Regions from separate parts of the Ornithinibacillus liuyingii genome, predicted to be linked through region 1. Evidence: riboswitches for the same ligand, from Rfam matches in the RefSeq annotation. Region 1 holds a riboswitch; each other region holds the start of a gene.

The links. A riboswitch is a leader RNA that binds a small molecule or an ion and turns the genes downstream of it on or off. The one in region 1 is predicted to bind thiamine pyrophosphate.
Region 2: it holds a riboswitch for thiamine pyrophosphate, as region 1 does, so the genes downstream of both, thiT (energy-coupled thiamine transporter ThiT) here and thiW (energy coupling factor transporter S component ThiW) in region 1, are expected to answer to the same signal.
Region 3: it holds a riboswitch for thiamine pyrophosphate, as region 1 does, so the genes downstream of both, ACSKT4_RS00695 (Ykof family thiamine-binding protein) here and thiW (energy coupling factor transporter S component ThiW) in region 1, are expected to answer to the same signal.

Annotation. Positions count from the first base shown of each region.
Region 1 covers NZ_JBPWOS010000008.1:104,055-108,573, forward strand. Annotated here, with positions in the region: gene ACSKT4_RS12275 (Spx/MgsR family RNA polymerase-binding regulatory protein) at 36-452, opposite strand; gene ACSKT4_RS12280 (hypothetical protein) at 492-779, opposite strand; gene ACSKT4_RS12285 (YwnF family protein) at 808-1,233, opposite strand; gene ACSKT4_RS12290 (zinc metallopeptidase) at 1,253-1,924, opposite strand; TPP riboswitch at 2,605-2,711, shown strand; gene thiW (energy coupling factor transporter S component ThiW) at 2,794-3,294, shown strand; TPP riboswitch at 3,309-3,409, shown strand; gene tenA (thiaminase II) at 3,473-4,162, shown strand; gene thiD (bifunctional hydroxymethylpyrimidine kinase/phosphomethylpyrimidine kinase) at 4,159-4,519, shown strand, end outside.
Region 2 covers NZ_JBPWOS010000001.1:203,360-207,878, reverse strand. Annotated here, with positions in the region: gene ACSKT4_RS01050 (Glu/Leu/Phe/Val family dehydrogenase) at 1-42, opposite strand, end outside; gene ACSKT4_RS01045 (hypothetical protein) at 121-1,536, opposite strand; gene ACSKT4_RS01040 (hypothetical protein) at 1,644-1,799, opposite strand; gene thiT (energy-coupled thiamine transporter ThiT) at 1,939-2,502, opposite strand; TPP riboswitch at 2,621-2,722, opposite strand; gene ACSKT4_RS01030 (M3 family oligoendopeptidase) at 2,789-4,519, opposite strand, start outside.
Region 3 covers NZ_JBPWOS010000001.1:131,991-136,509, forward strand. Annotated here, with positions in the region: gene ACSKT4_RS00685 (ABC transporter ATP-binding protein) at 1-1,285, opposite strand, end outside; gene ACSKT4_RS00690 (ECF transporter S component) at 1,257-1,862, opposite strand; gene ACSKT4_RS00695 (Ykof family thiamine-binding protein) at 1,874-2,464, opposite strand; TPP riboswitch at 2,564-2,666, opposite strand; gene ACSKT4_RS00700 (EAL and HDOD domain-containing protein) at 3,099-4,340, shown strand; gene ACSKT4_RS00705 (hypothetical protein) at 4,404-4,519, opposite strand, start outside.

The DNA of each region.
Region 1 (4,519 bases):
TAGTAAAGTCTCAACCTCTTCGTTCCATTTATTTATTATTTCACAATTTCTGTCATTGGAAGGTAATTCATTCTCCATTGAAGCCATTGACGTTCTCTAGTTTTTCTTGGTAAGAATTGTCTAATGTCATCGATATGGAATCCTACTTGAAGTCTCTTTTCATCTAACATGATAGGACTTCTAAGCAGTCTAGGATGTTTATGAATCAGAGTTAGTAATTCTTGAAGTGGAAGGGAATCAATATCCACATCGAGTTCTTTATAAACTTTAGATCGTGTTGAGATAATTTCTTCCGTTCCTTCTACCGTTCTGCTTAATATTTGCTGTAATTCTGGAACCGTTAATGGATCCTTTAATATATTTCGTTCAATATAATTAATATTATTTTTCCTAAACCATTCTTTTGCTTTTCTGGTTGATGAACATGCTGCACCATAAATCATGACAGTCATTTACCATTCCCCATTTCTACTATTTTTGAAAACTTTGTCTTACTTTTTAATGTGTTGTTTAAAGATTTCAATAAAATGCCTTGGAGATGATTTCAATGTATATGAAAATACACCACGAGTTGTATGTAAGTAAAGAAGGCCAGCTCCTTCACCTCCTATTTCTCGGTAAGAAATATCTAATACGTCCTTAATTGGAAACTCGCGATGTTTACTCTGGATTTTGTCCGTATATAGCTTCAGATAGCGTTTATGCTCCACATCAACTTGTGTTATACGGTCTACCTTTCGTTCAATCTTAAAATACTCTTGTTCCGCTAATAATGTCACGAAATCCCTCCAGGGTATATCATACTTACTACTCCATTAAACGATTTTCTTCTTCTAAAAACTTTATAAAATGATTCATCGCAAAGGCCGGCTGCTCCTTGACTCTGCGAATATAGCGATCCTTAACAGCACTTGCTATTACATCACTTTTATTGATACGCTTAATGATATAATCCTCACTCACTTTTAAAATTTCTTTCCTCTGATGCTTCGCTTCTTTTGATAGGGCAAAACCGAATGCTCCCATTACCGCATACAAAATAAGTGATACGGTTGTTCTCGTTTCCGGCATAACCACTAGCAAAAAGAATAAATTAATTAGCGAAAATACAATGAGAGGAAATGCCCAAAATGAATATTTCGATACTTTCTTGATGAAAGGAGAAATCGTTTCGTTTAATTTATCCACTTCTTTTTTTATAAAGCTCGGCATATCTGTTACAGGTAAGTTCATTAAAAATCCCACCTTTTCATTAATTTTGTCTTCCTCTAAAAATCATGATGTATTTTATAAGCTCTAAGACAGCAATCAAGGTACTTGCTACATACGTTAATGCAGCAGCGTTCAACACTTTACTAACGCCTCGTTCCTCTTGATTCGCAATCATACCTAATTCTATTAGTTTATTCTTAGCACGCCTTGAGGCATCAAATTCTACTGGTAATGTAACAATCTGAAATAGTACAGCTGCTGAGAATAGGATAATCCCAATTCCTATCAACATACTACCCTGGGTAAATATAAACCCAGCAATTAAAAGAAATGGTGCAAGCTGTGACCCTATATTTGCAAACGGGACAAGTTTATGTCGCAGTACTAACATCGAATAATGATTCGCATGTTGAATTGCGTGACCGACTTCATGTGCGGCAACAGAAAGGGATGCAATTGAATTCCCTCGATAAACCGGTTCCGATAATCGAATTACTTTAGCAGTTGGATCATAGTGATCGGAAAGTGTTCCTCGTTTAGAGAGTTCTATTCTTACATCAGAAAGCCCCTCACTGTCTAGTATTCTTCTCGCAACCTCTACACCTGTCATGTTAGAGGAGGCCTTTATTTTGGAACCCTTTTTAAAATTTCCTTGTACACTAGATTGCGCCCATAGCGCAAGCCCAAATGCAATGAGTATTAGAAAATCCATTGGATGAAATAAAAACACGACAATTCCCCCTAGATGTGTCTCTTTTTTCTATAAGACTTGCCAATATCATCCCAGATTTATACTTATTAGAATTGTTTTTCAATATATATACGAAATAAGTTTGTGTTTTGTTGCACAAATAAGAAAAAATTTATTTCTTCTGGGTGTATCATTAGTATAAAAAACAAATATGAACTGAATATGAACTAAAAAAAATTATTTAATCCTATAATTTCGATACACTTTCTCCGTTACCTTTTTCGGATGGTTTAACCTGATAAGGGTAATATAGCCTTTCTCTATTACCTTTTTATTCTCGTTCAGCTGGAAAAGGGCAGCGATAATCTCCATCTGTCACCTTTTCCAACTTCTTCTGCCAAAAAAGGGCGCTGACACCTTCCCTCTGTTTACCTTTTCCTTCTCCTTCTGCTAAAAAAGGGCGCCGATAGCCTCCCTCTGGTACCTTTTCCAGCTTCTTCTACCAAAAAAGGGCAGCGATAGCCTCCCTCTGTTAGACTTTTACTCTCTTTCACCAAAACGATAACCTCCCGCTACTACAGTAGTTATACCTTGCATGCTCCATCGTTTAACTCCATCTTCTCTACACCTAAAAACAAGTACCACAGTGACAAATGCTTTTTCATTTGATATGATAATAGTGATTCATGACAAATGAATAGTAAAACTACTAGGGGCGCTCTAATGTGGGCTGAGAGGAATAGATTTTTCCGACCCTTATGGACCTGATCTGGTTAGTACCAGCGGAGGGAAGTAGTACGACAATTAGTCAATCTATTAATCTCAATCAATTAAGCTAGGTCCTTCTATGGGTCTGGCTTTTTTTGTGTCCCTTGCAGAAAGGAGGAACGATGAATAAAACTCGTCTCATTACAACGATGGCTGTCTTGATAGCTATTGGGACCGTTACTGCTCAGCTTATTTGGTTTCCAGCAGGGGTAGCACGAGCCTACCCTATGCAGCATGCAATAAATGTTCTTACAGGTGTCCTTCTTGGACCAGGTCCAGCAGTGATTGTCGCTTTTATGATTGGCCTGCTTCGTAATGTTCTCGGACTCGGTACCATACTCGCCTTTCCAGGTGGTATGATTGGTGCCTTTTTAGCTGGCTACTTATATAAAAGGTCAGGAAGAATAGGCTTGGCAGTTATCGGGGAAGGAGTCGGAAGTGGGGTAATCGGAGCATTGGCTTCCGTCCCTTTAGCCTACCTATTTATGGGAAATGCTACTGGCGCTTTTGCCTTTATGCCCGCGTTTCTTGTAAGTAGTTTACCAGGGGCTATACTCGGTTGGTTCGTTGTATCTCACATTACTAAGCTAGAAAATGTAGGCTCTATTCATTTGAAAAGGTAAATTAACTAAACACTGAAAACTACTAGGGGCGCTTTTGCTGAGATAAGGTATATCCTTTGTCCCTTAATAACCTGATCTAGGTAATGCTAGCGAAGGGAAGTAGTTGAGGCCGCATATATCCCTCACATATCTACGGTACTCTCCTAGTAGCTTTCACATTCTAAGGAGGAGTTTATCCATGTTATTCACAGAATCATTACGAGAAGAAAACAATGATATATTTCAACTTATTTTTGACCATCCCTTTGTTAAAGGAATTGGAGAGGGCGATATCTCAAAGGAAGCAATCGCTCATTATATTAAGGCAGACTTCGAGTACCTTAATGCATTCATGAAAATTTATGGGTTAGCTGCGTCTAAATCCTCTAGCAGGGATGATATACGATATTTCTTCAATAAAATGGAGTTTATATTAAAGGATGAGATTCATCCGCATCATAATTTTTGTGAGTACATTGGTGTTCCTTATGAGTCTCTCCAAGGACACCCACTACCACCGACTGCCGACCATTATATAAAACATATGCTGTACCATGCACATACCGGTTCTATGGGCGAAATATTAGGAGCCTTACTACCTTGCCCATGGACCTATTTAGAAATTGGCGACGAATTAATGAAGAGGTATCAGCCAACACCAGATCATCCTTTTTATCAATGGATTACCTTTTATAGTGATGCTCGTACGAGGAGTACCACAACAGAAATGCGTGAACGATTAGATAATCTTGCCAAAGAGGCGTCTCCTTCTGAAAAGAACCGCATACGTGATGCCTTTCGTAAAAGCTGTGAACTTGAATTAGCGTTTTGGGAAATGGCTTATACATGCGAAGAATGGCCATCAGGAAAGGTAGTGAAGCGGATATGACCCAAGTCCCATGTGCACTAACTATCGCAGGAACCGATCCAAGTGGGGGTGCAGGTATCCATGCTGATTTGAAAACATTTCAAGAACTGCAGAGCTATGGAATGTCCGTCATTACCTCGGTTGTTGCCCAAAACACAACTGGCGTGCAAGCGATCCACCATATTCCATTGGATATGATTGAACAACAGCTCGAATCTGTGATATCTGATATGCCTATTCACGCCTTTAAGACTGGTATGCTTGCTACTGTCGATATGATGAGAATCATTGCCAATCAAATTAGCAACCTCGATGCTCCTTATGTTATGGATCCTGTTATGGTTGCAACAAGTGGAGATACTCTAATTGAAAGCACTG
Region 2 (4,519 bases), on a different contig from region 1:
TTGTAATGAACTTTTTACAATATCGACTGTTTGATTTCCCACATTAATACCTCCAACTGATTTATCTAACAATAAAATTGTAACAAAATCAACGGAAGATACCAATTAAGTTATCGAAATTTACAGAATAAAAACAGCTGCCATAACCATTACTAGTAAGCCTATGATTACTGGCAGGAAGTTTTTCCGTACCAGATCCATAACGGAGACCCCACAAAATCCTGCAATTGCAATTAAGGATGACCACGCTACGATCGTCCCTCCACCGGTCCAAATGGCTCCTAATTGGCCGATAGCAGCTAGCGTTCCTGCATCCATCCCACTCGTTTCAAGTGATGCTGCAAGTGCACCAGTAAGTGGTAAGCCTGAGAATCCAGATCCATCCAAACCAGTAATAATCCCTATTACTAGAACACTGATCGCTGCTAGTAATGCACTTTGGGGAAGAAATTCTTGTGTGGATTCTACTAATCCAAATAATAATGATGGGCCTTCCTCGACTCCAAGAATACTCCCCGAGAAATCAGTACTGCCTAGAAAGAAAAACCCCGCAATTGGAATAACCGGTCCCATTGCTTTAAACGCAAACACAAACCCATCCGTAATATGGTTCGAAATATAATCCAATGCATGATGCCTACCAAAGGCAACTGTAGATAATAATAGTAAGATAACCGCAACCCCACCAACAAAGGCTGCCCCATCTCCTCCAACTAATCCACCACTTCCGGTAAAAAGCTTGTTATACATCATATAAACTACAACGACTAAGAGAGCTAGGGGAACAAATACGGCAAAGATTTTACTCCATCTGGTGAGATTATTCGTTTTTGCTTCATTTTTTGTACTTTCAGCTGTGTTTAATGTTGTTAATTCATTTTTATTTAAAGGGTCGTCTTTAGAGCGAATAGATTTTCGATTTATTACATATGCAAGGAGAATTGCCACACCTCCTGCTATTAAAGATAGGACAAGTGCTTTATCAGCAACCAGCCCTGGATTAATTCCTGCTGCTGTCGCAGAGAGGCTTGGAGCTACCTGGACAATATAGTCAGACGATAAAGCCATACCTTGACCAGCAAGTGCAATAGCAACAGCTGCTACAATGGCTGGTAATCCTGACCGGACAGCAGCTGGTACTAGTAAAGCACAAATTAATGGTACAGCAGGTGTTGGCCAGAAGAATAAAGAAATGATATAGGTCGTTGCCACTAATACAAAAAATGACACATGACCATTAACCATTACCTTCTGTACTGGCTGAATCATTCGAACATCAGCACCTAAATCTTTTAAAGAATTGAGTAAGGCGAGCATAAAAGTAATGATGAGGAATATACTAAATAATTCTTGTGCCGCGATTAAATTGGCATTAAATATTGCTGTAAATCCATCAACAATACTTCCTTTATAAACCCAAGCTATAATAAATGTCCCAAGTAATGTTGGAAGTACAACTCCTTTTCGGAAAATCATCGTTATAATGATTAAGAGCGTAAATATACCATATAACCAATGGACTAAAGTAAGCTCCATGTACATCTTCCTTTCTTACCGTAGTGCTATAGCCTATGTTAGTTTAACAATAGCGGTGAAAAGAAGATCTCATGGATAAGATTACTTTGTCCTTAAAATTCTTATAGTTAGAAACTAACGGCAGACATGTGCTTCGCTTTATTTCCCTTCAGAACACATAACTTGCATAGTAGTTCTCCTCCATCATGATGCCCATCAAGGAAACCGTTCTCACAATAAATCTCTATTCCACAACGATTACAAATTCCAACTAATTCCTTCACTGGAACACCCCCATTTTAATATATAGAGCCAGATGGTTTACTATGTTTCAAAACAAAACCAAAAAACGACAAAATGTAGAAAAAAATAAAGGTAACCTCTAATATGAGATTACCTAGTTGTGAGCAGATTGTTCAATTTTTATGCAGATCGTAATAATCGCTTAGGTTGTTTAATAAACAAGAAGAAGACTACAATTGCAGATAATATAAATGATGGTAACATATAAGATCCATTATAAATTAGAGAAAATAACCATACCGGTTGACCTTCTGGTGCTGTATCACCCCAAAAAACGATTCCTGCATAAAAATGGGCCAGAAAACGTAATCCAGAGCCTATCAATACCCCTAAGGTAATATACACTAATCTTATTGCAATTTTACCTTCCTTAAGTGACTTTTGAATTGGCTTAGCGAAGATTCCTGCTACTCCTAAAACAGTAAAGGCAAATCCATATTCAATAAATGCTTGATATAAGTTAAGTATATATGCACCGAATGCTAATTGGAGCACTCCCCATATAAAACCAGCTAACAGACCTCCCTTTAGCCCCCATCGAAATGCAACGATAAAAATAGGAATCATTGCAAATGAAATAGAACCTCCATTAGGCATCTTAAAAGTTGGCAGTAGATCTAGTATTAATGCTAGTGCTGCAAATACAGCAACCTCAACCATAAACAATGTGCGTTTAGAACTCACTTTATTTCCTCCCCTAAATGTATTAAAAAATCAATATTCTTCGATTTTTAAACACAAAAAAAGCAATGCCAAGGGGAAGCTTCCTGATGGGGGAATTCCGCTCACATTGCTAATAATTCCATCAAAAAAGCCACCATCCCTACGCTAGTACTAACTAACAGGTTCAAAGGGTCTGAACATATTGTTCACTCTCAGCCAATCGGCTCCCCCTGTGGACTAAAAATCATTCGCTTTTTTTGCTATTGATATTGTAGCCTAGTTTTCTCTTTTTAGCAAATGTTCTTCCTTACAGTGAAACAAACTCTTCTACATCTTTCACACAAAGTGCAATAGCATCCTCCCAGAAATCTGGTTTTGTAAGGTCTACATTTAAATGCTTCATTGCTAAATCTTCTACATTCATACGTCCAGTATCACGTAATAATGCTATATAATCATCTTCAAAACTCTTATCACTTTTAGTAGCATGAGCATAGATCCCTAGACTAAATAAATAACCAAATGTATACGGGAAGTTGTAAAAAGGTGTTCCTGTAATATGGAAGTGTAATTTGGATGACCAGAAATTCGGATCATATTCGCTTAACGCTTCACAATATGCTTCTTTTTGCGCTTCTATCATTAATTCATTTAATCTATTAACGGAGACCATTCCTTGTTTACGTTCTTCATAGAATCTAGTTTCAAATAAGAATCTAGCATGGATATTCATAAAGAAAGCAATACTGCGCTGTAATTTATCTTCCAGTAACTCTAACCTTTCTTGCTTATCTTTTGCACTTTTCACTGTAGCATCTGCTACAATCATTTCTGCAAAAGTGGAAGCCGTCTCCGCTACATTCATAGCATACCTTTGATTCATACCATGAATATCATTCATGACATGTTGGTGATACGCATGGCCAAGCTCGTGTGCAAGAGTTGAGATATTGGATGTAGTACCTGAATATGTCATAAACACTCGTGTTTGTTGACTATCTGGGAAGCTAGTGCAGAATCCACCAGGACGTTTACCGGCACGGTCCTCCGCCTCAATCCAGCGTTTCTCAAATGTCATCTTTGCAAAATCTGCCATTTTAGGACTAAACTTATTAAAGTTCTCCATAATAAAATTCGCAGCTTTTGTATATGGTACTTTCTTTACCGTTTTCGCTATAGGGGCACTAATATCATATATACTTAGTTTATCTTTACCGAGAAGCTCGGCCTTTTTATTTAAATACTTTACAAAATGTTTTTTATTTCTTGAAATGGCATTCCACATAACATCTAACGTTTCACGCTTCATCCGATTTATTTTAAGCGGTTCTTTCAAGACATCTTCCCAACCACGATGTTTATATGTTTGTAATCGAAATCCAGCTAAATGATTAAGTGTTTGTGCAAATAAATCTGCATTGTCTTCCCAAGCTTTACTAATCTGCTCAAATACATACTTTCGAAATTCTGGGTCTGAGCTGCTTAATTTATTGGCAGCTTGCCCAACAGAATAGAATTTCGTTTCTCCATTTTCTTCAATTTGTACTGACATTTTGCCTACGATAACTTCATACATTTGTCCCCAAGCATTATAACCATCAACCGCTAAATCATTAATTAGCACTTCTTGTTCCTTTGGAAGCATCTCTTTTGCTTGTGATCTTGTTTCATCAAGTACAAAAGCTACCTCTTGTAATGATGTATGCTGTAGTAGTTCTCCCCATTCCGAGTCCGGAATAGATGCAAGTTTTTGATTTAACGTAGTATGTATCGTTCCCATCTTCGCGCCTAAATCACTTCGTTTGGCGACCAGTAGGTTAGCGTTAGTATCCTTCACATTCTGTGCACTTAAACAACTAATAAATGCAAAGGACTCTCGAAGCTTTTTCATCGTTTTTTCCAGTTTTGCTACTATATTAGCTAACTCATCAGTTATTCCCTGACCTTCCGGATTAAATGCTTGAACAATTGTCGTTAACTCTTTCATTTCATCTTCTACTGTCTTTAGGTAGGATTGAAACTCCTGTGACTCACTTCC
Region 3 (4,519 bases), on a different contig from region 1:
CTAGCATCGTTGCTACACTTAGTCTTCTTTTTTGTCCACCACTTAACGAAAAAGGATTAGCATGTTGTAGATGAGTCAAATTAAACTGTTCATGAAGCTTTAATACACGATGGTTTATTAATTCATCCGCTATACCATTTAGTCGCATACTGAATGATATTTCATCATATACCGTGTCAGTTATAAATTGATGCTCTGGATTTTGGAAAACAAACCCCATTTTACTTCTTAGTTCATTCTCTTTCCATGCTCTTAATGGTTTATCAAAAAATGTCACTTCTCCAGAATCAGGAACTAATAGACCGGACATCAACTGGAGTAGGGTAGACTTGCCTGCTCCATTTTGGCCAACAATCGCAACCATTTCACCTTGAAATAATTCAAGATTAATATCTTGTAAGACATCTTTTCCCTTGTAACTAAAACATACATGTTCAAGAGAATAGATTATGCGTTGTTTCTGTTCGACTAATCGTTTGTCAAATGGATAAGGTGCTTGGTATTTTTTCGGTAGAAATATACCTTCTTGCTCCATTACCATATCCTGAAAAATTTCATCTGGCTGACCATTTGCCATCAAGGTACCATTTTTTCCTAAGACTAATAAGCGGTTTATAATAGGAAGCCAATCATCCGATTGATGATCAATGATAAAGAAAGCGGTATTCGTTTCCTGCTTTATTTGATGTACTAGATTTATAAACTCTAAACTAGAAATGGGATCTAGATTTGCAGTTGGTTCATCTAAAATGATTAGCTTTGGTTCTAGTAAAAGAACTGCAGCTAATGCGATTTTTTGTTTTTCTCCACCAGAGAGTTCTTGAAGTTCTCTTTTCATGTAGCTTTCCATCTTCATTAGTTGAAGAATTTTTTTAATTCGATCAGGCATTTCCTTTGAAGGTACTTTCCTATTTTCTAACGTAAATGCTAATTCGTCTTCAACAGTTAGCATGCAAAACTGACTTTCTGGGTCTTGGAATACAATCCCAATATTCTGGGATAATTCTCCCTTGGCATAATTGGTTATATGATTTCCTTCAAAATAAATATCACCAGAAGAAATTCCTTCAACTGCCTCTGGATATATCCCATTTAAGCATAATGCTAGGCTACTTTTTCCAGAACCACTAGTCCCCATTAATAATGCAATCTGATTAGAATAGATAGAAAATGTTAAATTGTTTAAGACTGGAGATTCATTATTTTCGTACCAAAGACTAAAGTTATTTACTTGTATTAACGGTTGAATTGTTTCGTTATATGGCTTGTGATTCACGTTTTTCACGTAATTCCTTTCCTAATGCGTAGCCTCTTAATACACCAGTTTTAGCAAGTTGATCTCCAATCCATTTGCCAAGTATTCCAGCCAGAATGGCACCACTAATGATTCGAATGATCAAAGAAGCGATAATAATCCAACTTTCTAATGCTATAATCCCTGATGCATATAAGTGATAGCCAAAGCTTACACAAGCCGCAGTTACTCCTGATAGCATAAGTACTGGTAACGTATATTTACGCCAACCTGTTAAAGCAAATGCTAACTCTGCACCTAAGCCTTGGATAAAGCCGGACAGAATAAGTGTAGGGCCAGCGGTAGTTCCCATTAATACTTCTACAACAGCTGCAATGACCTCGGCTGTTAGTGCAACACCAGGCTTTCGAATAATATAGGCAGCTATTATAGATACAATAAACCAAATACCAAAAATAAATTCATATCCTAAAGGACCTAATCCCAAGGGGGTAAGTAAGGTAGTTATTCCTTGACCTACAAAAAAGAACAAGAGATAGATGATCCCAAATACAACCCCTAAAATTGACATTAAAATAATTTCTTTTAAATTCCATTTTTTAGACATGACAATACTCCTTATTTATTGGATGGACTGTTTGCTGTAATGGTGAACGTCATAGTTACATGAGATACCTCTTCTTGAGCTTGTTGAAAAGCATCCTGCATCGTATGGAAAATAGCATGTACATCTCCATCCAGACGTGTTGCGTAATGGCTTCCGCTTACTGTAACGCCACGTGACTTCGATAAATCAATTTGTTGATAAATCGTATCCATATAGTCCTCTCTACCCAATGGGTATAAGGCAAATTTACAGCCGGCTTGTTGCGTTATTGAAGCACTAAGTTCTTTGTTTAATGGTTCTTCTGTTTCATCCATGTAGACATCTGCATCAGTATCTCCAGGACAGCCGATTGAAAAAGTTCCACTCATTGCTACATGTTCCCCTGTTTTTGCTGCGTGTAAGAAGATAGCTTTTGTTACATCGAAAATATGGACAATCCTTCCACGAACACAAGTACTAACATCATCTGTATCCTTCCATACCTTTGATGTATCAACCTCTTCTAAAGCTGTAAGTATAATTTCTACAAACTGATTGCTCATGGGGAAAAGCGTAAACTGACAACCCGCAATCCTACTTGTGCCACAAACGTTTTTCATCATAAATTCCTCCTCATAATTTTTTGCAACAAAAAAACTGCATCCCGTGGGAATGCAGTTTGGTTATGTATATCAGTTCAAAAAGTGTCAAAAAAGAACAACATAGGGCCAACCGCACTTCCCCACGCTAGTATTATCTAGATCGGGTTATAAGGGTCAGACAATGTCTTCTCAGCCACTTAAAGTAGCTCCCCTAGTGCAAACGATAATATGCAGTTATGTTACAAAAACACTATAAACAATTATGAAGCGATTGTAAAGAGGGACCTTTAGCCTAAAAAGTGATTACCATTTATTAGATAGTAGAGATCGAATGCTGTAAAAAGTATTTTTAATACTGAATTCCACGATAACCGAGTTAGTTAAGCTTGATATTATGAAAAATTTGTAATTAATTTACAAAAATGTATAATTGAGGATGTGGTTGTTGAGGAGATTTCTTTAAAAAGGGATGAAAGGAGAAAAGAATACCTATTCAATTGATGATATGGTGCTTACCGTTTACTAATTTCAAGTAACGCATAAGTATTTGAAAAGAGTAAACTTGATAATGTAAGTGAAATATTCTTAAATTTTGACTATTTTTGACAGCGGTATGGTATTATTCAACTAGGATTTCGATTTATGAGGTGGGAATATGGAAGTATATGTAGGTCGGCAACCAATTTTAAATAAAGAGCTAGAAGTGTTTGCATACGAATTATTATATAGAGATAACCGACATAAGAATGTATATTTGGCGGGGAATGATGATCATGCCACCTCTGAGGTGATTAATAGTTTTTTACAGTTTGGTATTAATGACCTATCAGAAGGAAAACCGTGTTTCATTAATTTTACTGAGACATTATTAGAAAATACTGTTCCTACATTTTTACAGCCTGAACTCATGGTAATAGAAGTATTAGAGTCGGTTAGGCCGACAGATCAAATTATAGAAAACTGTCAAAGTTTAAAAAAACTAGGGTACAGAATAGCACTGGATGACTTTGAATGTAGGGAAGAAGATGAGAATTTCTATAAGCTTATTCATTTAGCAGATATTATAAAAATTGACATTCAAAAAACAAGTAGATCGGAACAGCTAAGAATCATGAATCGTCTTCAGGATACATCTATTGTCTTTCTAGCTGAAAAGGTAGAGACACGAGAGGAATACAAACAGTGCGTAAAGGATGGTTATACATATTTTCAAGGGTACTTCTTCAGTAAACCTGTCATCTTGTCGACGAAAGACCTACCTGTGCTGAACCATAACCTATTCATTCTTATCTCGGAGCTTTCTAAGGGAGAACCAGATATTGATAAAATTACACAATATATTGAGTCGGATGTCTCTTTGTCCTATAAACTACTGCGATTACTTAATTCTCCAGCCATCGGACTCGTGTACGAGATAAAATCTATTAAACAATCAATCGTTTTACTGGGCCTAATAGAGCTTCGAAAATGGATCTATGTCATATCATTTCGGGAGCGATACGATAAATCAGATCGGTTAACAGAAGAAGTCATAAAACTTAGCTTAACAAGAGCAAAGGCGAGTGAATTAATAGCACTTCATCTAGGTAACCGTAAAGATAGCTCGAGATTATTTTTAACGGGTCTTTTTTCACTAGTAGATACGATTTATAAGCAACCTTTAATTCATATCTTAAAGAATCTTCCACTCGAACAGGATATTAAAGATACATTATTAGGGAAAGAAACCTCTTTAACTTCTATAATAAACTTAGTTAGTGCTGCGGAAAAAGAAGAGTGGTCCAAAATGGATGCATTAGCAGTAAAATTAGGGATTAATGCTAAGACCTTCAATAATCTATATAAACAATCGGTTAAATGGGCAAGGGACGTTATGCTTGGAAAGGAATTAGTATGATTATAGGTTCAAAATTAAGAAGAACTTTGTCATAACAAAGACAATAGTTCTTCTTATCATTTTTTATTTCTCTTGATGATGTTTCCAATATGTGTCCTCTTTACTTACAGGACATTGTGGGAATGTTTCGTCTTTACTCAATTTTGCCATTGCCCCTGACTGACACATATATGATCCTG